DNA from 2 places in the Dehalobacter sp. DCA genome. Region 2 is predicted to be linked to the other one. Evidence: predicted binding sites of a transcription regulator. Region 2 holds the regulator's gene; the other holds the start of a gene.
What was found. The regulator NrdR, encoded in region 2, represses ribonucleotide reductase genes. The targets are predictions, from matches to a motif close to CACNANATNTNGTG.
Positions count from the first base shown of each region.

Region 1: DHBDCA_RS13410 (vitamin B12-dependent ribonucleotide reductase) is a predicted target of NrdR. The motif match lies at 2,341-2,354, and genes of this name have one in related genera.

Region 1 covers NC_018866.1:2,787,461-2,790,890, reverse strand. Annotated here, with positions in the region: gene DHBDCA_RS13410 (vitamin B12-dependent ribonucleotide reductase) at 1-2,263, opposite strand, end outside; gene DHBDCA_RS13405 (zinc-ribbon domain containing protein) at 2,459-2,758, opposite strand; gene DHBDCA_RS13400 (DUF1294 domain-containing protein) at 3,109-3,384, shown strand.
Region 2 covers NC_018866.1:1,723,395-1,726,824, forward strand. Annotated here, with positions in the region: gene DHBDCA_RS08275 (ribonucleoside triphosphate reductase) at 1-1,774, opposite strand, end outside; gene nrdR (transcriptional regulator NrdR) at 1,857-2,315, opposite strand; gene DHBDCA_RS08285 (hypothetical protein) at 2,593-3,360, shown strand.

The sequences.
Region 1 (3,430 bases), 1.1 Mb from region 2:
CAGTTTTCTTCAAATCATCCGAAAGGACAGGTTCTTCCGTTTTATTGCGATTGATAATCGCAGAATTACCGTTTACGCCGATATCCTTATACTTTTTGATTACCCGCGAGATTGCATCCGGGCACGAGGTGACATTGACACCTTCTCTTCGGATGCAGGCGGGGCAGCGGATTCCGCGGATCTGCTCTATAATAGCATCAACAGAGATGCCCGAACGCATCGCGATCGAGATTAGGCGGGAGGTTGCTTCCGATTGGGAAGAACAGCCGCCGGCTCTTCCCGTATTGGTAAACACTTCACAGATACTGGTTTCATCGGCGTTTACGCTAACATAGAGATTACCGCAACCAATTTTAATCTTTTCAGTGACGCCGACAGTCACCGGCGGGCGGGGCCTCGGCTTGATGGTAGGCATCGGTGCAGAAGCGGTTGTTTCAGATTCAGCGGTGGTCTTGGGCTTTGCAGTCGTCTCAGGTTCAGCTGTGGCTTTGAAATCAACCGCCGGATTGGCAGTTTCTTTCGTTCCGGCAGACAGCACCTGCTGTTCACGACTGCCGTCCCGATAGACCGTAATTCCTTTGCAGCCAAGCTCAAAGGCTAGGCGAAACGCTTCGGCAACATCTTCGCAAGTAGCTGTATTTGCAAAATTAATAGTTTTGGAGACCGCATTATCCGTATATTTTTGAAAAGCAGCCTGAATTCGGATATGCCATTCAGGAGAGATCTCCTGCGCGGTAACAAAGACCTTCTGCACCCATTCCGGGACTTCCGGCAAACCGAAGACGTTACCTCGTTCGGCAATTTTGGCCATAAGCTCCTTTGAGTAAAAGCCATACTTATGCGCATAATCTTCAAAAAGCGGGTTGACCTCAATCAGCGCCGTACCGTCCATGACCGTCTTAGTATAGGCCACGGCAAAGAGCGGCTCCACGCCGCTGGAAGCACCGCAGATCATCGATATCGTCCCTGTCGGGGCAACCGTAGTCAGTGTAGCATTGCGTAATTCGATCTTGCCGTCATAAATGGAACCCTGATAATTAGGAAAGGTACCGCGTTCCTTGGCCAGTCGCTGGGACTCTATACGGGATTCGGTACGGATGAATTCCATAATCTTTCCGGCGAAGGCTGTACTTTCTTCGGAAATATAGGATGTCTGCAGAAGAATCATCAAATCTGCAAAACCCATAACACCCAGGCCAATTTTCCGGTTTCCTTTGACCATTTCTTCGATTACGGGAAGAGGATATTGGTTGACATCAATCACATCATCGAGAAAACGGGTCGCGAGCCTTGTGACATAGCCCAAACGCTCCCAGTCAATTACGGTCTTTCCGTCCTTTTCCGCCGCCATAAGCTTTAAATTAATGGAGCCAAGATTGCATGCTTCATTGGGAAGTAAGGGTTGTTCGCCACAGGGGTTGGTGGCCTCAATCACGCCAATATGCGGCGTCGGATTATCGCGACTCATCCGGTCAATAAAGATCATGCCCGGTTCGCCGTTCCGCCAAGCGTGGTCAACAATTTTAGCGAAGACTTGTTTGGCGGGGAGCTTGCCTGCCGACTTTCCAGAGTGAGGGTCAATTAGGTCATATTCCGTGTCATTTTCCACAGCTTTCATAAATGATTCCGTTACAGCAACCGAAACATTGAAATTGTTAATATCCCGGTTATCTTCTTTGCAGCTGATAAATTCCAGAATATCCGGGTGGTCGATCCGAAGAATGCCCATGTTGGCGCCGCGTCTTGTTCCTCCTTGCTTGACAGCTTCCGTAGCGGCATTAAAGACTTTCATAAACGAAACCGGACCGGAAGCAACCCCTCCGGTGGAACGCACCATGCTGTTCTTCTGGCGCAGCCGGGAAAAGTTAAAGCCTGTTCCGCCGCCTGACTTATGTATAATTGCTGCATGTTTCAGTGCATCAAATATATCCTCCATACTGTCCCCGACCGGCAAAACAAAGCAGGCACTTAACTGTCCAAGGTCACGCCCGGCGTTCATCAGTGTCGGCGAATTCGGCATAAACTCCAAATTAGCCATGACGGTGTAAAATTCTTTGGTCAAATCCTGAATTTCCTGCGGATTCTTACCATATTTTTCTTCAGCGCCGGCAATGACCGAAGCAACCCGGTAAAACAGCGCTTCCGGCGTCTCGCATTTTTGGTCATTTTCCTGCTTCAAATATCTCCGTTCCAGGACAACTCTGGCATTCGGCGAAAGATTGGCTTTGGGCCACTTTTTCCAAACTTCCGTATTGTTACGCAACGTTTATACCTCCAAAATTCATTCGGACTGTAAATCCGGTTAGTAAACTACAAGTAGTACTATATAAAGTTTACAGATACTATATCTGGTAGTCAAGGGGGTAAAATGGAAAAATTAATCATAAAAAATAAATAGGCTCTCAAAAACAAAAACCCCCCCGGGTAAGATACCCGGAAGGGTCTGATAACAATTAAATTACCAGTTGTTTCTGGAGCGGGGTTGGTAGCAATCCCGGCAATAAACAGGTTTGTCACCAGTAGGTTGGAAAGGTACTGTGGTTTCTTTGCCACAAGCAGAACAAACAGCAGGGAACATTTCACGTTGAGGGCGCGAATAGCCACCATTTCTGCTCTGTGCTTTTCTTGCTGAACGGCATTCGGGGCAGCGGCCTGGTTCGTTCGTGAATCCTTTTTCAGCGTAGAATTCCTGCTCGGATGCAGAAAAAGTGAATTCACGGCCACAGTCTTTACAACTTAGTGTTTTGTCATTATACATAAATGACCTCCTAGATTTATTACCCGCCTCATTGGAAGTTGATTCGACATCTTCCCTGAGCCTGAGGCAGTCGAGAAGGTCTTCTAATCCCTCAAATATTAACGAGCAATACTTAGTATAACTAAAAAAATACAAATTGTCAAAACAAAGTATAAAGTATTCTGTCTGATTTTTCAAACTTCTCAGTATTTTTTCTATTAATCTTTATGTTTTGTCCTATAATCTTTATATTTTGTCCTATTTAGTCCTAATATCTTTCCAAGCATTTCTCTGCGTATTTTTTTCCTGTCTCATTCATGGTATGATTTTGGTCATAAATGGTTTTTGACTGAGCAAGGGAGGCTGCAGATATGGAATATATCTGGCTTATATGGGGATACATTGTCCTTGTAAATATTTATGGTTTTTCCGTTATGGGGTGGGATAAATATAAGGCCAAACGGGGAGGCCGACGGGTCTCTGAACGCCGTTTCTTTCTTATAGGACTGATATTTGGTGCTCCGGGGATCTATCTGGCCATGCGTTTCTTCCGACACAAAACCAAGCATAAGGCCTTTGTATACGGTATCCCTGTTCTGATCATATTGAATATATCTGTTCTTGTCTATTTTCTGCAAAAATTTTAGAGAAAAAATTGTAGAGATTCCAAGGATAAACATTTTTTATCTAGAA
Region 2 (3,430 bases):
CATCCTGAAGCTCGACGGCACGGAACAGGTCGCTGGTATAGCCCACAGGCAGGTGGGTGGAGTTCGTGTAATAGGGTTCATTGTCGCCGGCCGTAATCATATCGGGATAATGCTTTTTGTTGATTTTGGCTAGACGGTAGCTCGTACCTTCCGCAGGCGTTGCCTCAAGGTTATAGAGGTCTCCGTCTTGCTCCTGGAATTCCTGGATGCGGTCTCTCATATAGTTCAATGTTTCCTTGGCAAAATTCTGTCCGAAAACAGTGGTGATGTCATCGGCGTCCGAAGTAAAATTACGGATCGCTTCATTCATGCCGACTAGACCGATCGTCGAGAAGTGGTTTGTCCAGTACTTGCCGAAACGTTTCTTGATATCCCTCAGATAAAATTTGGTATACGGGTACAAGCCATTGTCCGTCAGGATCTCCAGCGTTTTGCGTTTGGTCTGCAGCGAGGACCGGGCGATGTTCATGTGGTTATCAATCAGCGTGATGAACTGATCCCAGTTGCCCTTAGCCAGATAACCGTACAACGGCAGGTTCAAGGTTACAACGCCAATGCTTCCCGTGAGCGGGTTGGCTCCGAACAGGCCACCGCCGCGTTTTCTGAGTTCCCTATTGTCCAGACGCAGACGGCAGCACATGCTTCTGGCGTCCTCCGGATTCATATCGGAATTGATAAAATTCGCAAAATACGGGATTCCATATTTGTCGGTCATTTTAAAGATCGCTCTCGATACTTCACTGTTCCAGTCAAAGCCCTTCGTGATGTTGTATGTCGGGATCGGGAAGCTAAAAATATTGCCGTCAGCATCACCTTCGAGCATGACCTCGCAGAACGCCATATTGATGATATCCATCTCAGCTTGATATTCCCGGTATGGCGTATCCAGGAATTTGCCGTCAACGACAGCGGGCTCATCTTTGATGGCCGATTCGGCCGCCCGCACATCGAGCGTAATATTAAAGAATGGAGACTGGAAACCTACCCTGGTCGGGACGTTGACATTGAAAATAAATTCCTGAATCCCCTGTGTGCCTTGTTTATAATCAAGGTTATCCACTCTGACGAACGGAGCAAGATAGGTATCAAAGCTGGAGAGCGCCTGAGCACCGGCAGCTTCTCCCTGTAAGGTATAAACGAAATTAACGATCTGTCCGAGTGCGGAACGGAAGTGTTTGGCCGGTCTGGAGGTCGTCTTGCCTTCCGCGCCCCTAAAGCCCACCAGAAGCAGATCTTTGAGATCCCAGCCGACGCAATATGGAGCAAGGTCTCCCATGTCATGATTATGCAAAGCACCGGAATCGTGCGCTTTACCGACTTCAGACGGAAGCAGGGACTGCCAGAAAGCATTGGTCGCTTTGCTGGTTACAAACCGGTTAAGCCCCTGAACCGAAAATCCCATATTGGAATTCTCTTTGATTTCCCAGGTTCCCAGCCCCAGGTAATCAGAGAATAATTGATTGTTATCGTTTTTGGCGCTTTCCTGATTTCGAATGATTTCATGCTGGAAGCGGTACCGGATATATGCTCTGGCGACATTGGTATTTCCTGTCTGCATCAGGACATCTTCGACTTTGTCCTGAATCTGCTCGATTTGGAAGCCTTCATTCTTACTGTAAGCAGCTTCCAATTCTGAGAATACCCTGTCGGTAACGATCTTCGCCCAGTTAGTGACATTGGGGGTTTCGGTAGCGATAAAAGCCTTTTCTACCGCCTTGCGAATCTTCTCTTGATTAAAAATTTCTCTTCTTCCATCCCTTTTCACAACGTACATGGCTTAGTCCTCCTGCTCCCATATATATTTATTTGCATGGATATCCTGTCTTTATCGCAAGGATCTCAATTGGGGGACTGTTTTATTTGCGACGCTTTACCAGTCCGTTCAACTCTTCCATAAACTTCTGAATATCCTTGAACTGCCTGTAAACAGAAGCAAAGCGAATATACGCAATTTCATCTATTTCAAACAGTTTTTTCATGACGGCTTCGCCGACCAGTTCGCTCGGCACTTCGCGATCGTTGATATCACGCATTTCTCTTTCGATATCAGTGACCATTGTTTCCAGCTGCTCAGTGGACACGGGGCGTTTTTCACAGGCCTTGTTCAAACCTGACAGCAGTTTGTGACGGGAAAAGGGCTCTCTTCTGCCATCCTTTTTCACGACAATCAGCTGAAAATCCTCGTAGCGCTCATACGTCGTAAAACGCTTTGTGCAGACATCGCATTCCCGTCTGCGTCGGATAGCAGTACCTTCCTCAATTTGTCTGGAATCCAGCACCTTCGTGTCGTCACTCTGGCAAAAAGGACAGCGCAATACCCTCATCCTTCCTATATCTTGTATATTCCTTATTTTATCAACACTATATATAGTAAGCAATCGCCTTTTATTGGCGTTTTTATGCATCTAAGGCCTTCTATATGGATTATTTTACGTTTTGCTTGCGATTTTAGTTCTTGAAGATTTTATGCAAAACATTACTTAAGTCCCAAATCATTGCAAAATAAATAAATCAAGACAAACACACTTCCGTCAAAAAAACATATCCTTTTATTGTAAATATATTCCATTATAACCATAAGGAGGAATCCCCATGAGTATTGGTCAACCCTCCTATCTTCTGCAAAAAGTTGCACCGATTGTACTGAGGGAACTTCAGCCATACATCGCCGGTAAAGTTGGTCCCCTCGTTGCTGAAAAGATTGGCATGCCCATTGCCAGGAAAGTCGGACTTCCACTTGCTAAAAGAATAGGTATTCCTATGGCCCGTAAAACCGGTACCTTTTTGTTGAACCGGGTCGGCTATCCGCTTATTAATAAAGTCATTTTTAAAGGAAATCCCCCTTCATTCCTCTTGCCCGGAAATCCCCAGGCAAACAGTGGCACAGGAATAAAGACAATAGTGACAGAAGCAGGATCAGGACTTGGACCAAGTTCAGGATCAGGAAATGGTGCCGGTACTGGAATAAGCACCGGTTCAGGTACAGTTATTAATACAAGTAAAGGCATAAAAAGGACAAAAAGAACAGAAACCGGAATAGAATCTGAAGCAGGTGTACGCGGGAGAAAACAAACCAAAGCAGAAAAAAAGATTGAAAAGCAAAACAGAAAGCGTCAAAAAACACGGAGAGGCTTGTTTAGCTTTGGTAAAAATCTTCAGTCCTTCCCGACTGGAATCCGTCCGCAGAACCAGATTGTACCCGGGCCGGCCGTTCCTTCTCCTACCCCGGAAGCTCTGAGTACCTTTGCCCAACCTGTTGTTCAAAATCCAACTGTCCAAAATCCTTATGAACTATTTGATCAAAATCAGAATTATACTTCCAGTCTATTTAGCAGAAGAAGGCAAAACTATGGTTTTTGAAAAATTCAAACACAGATAACAGCTATGAAAAGTCAAAGAAATCCTTAGGAGAAAGAGGCTGGTAAGGCTC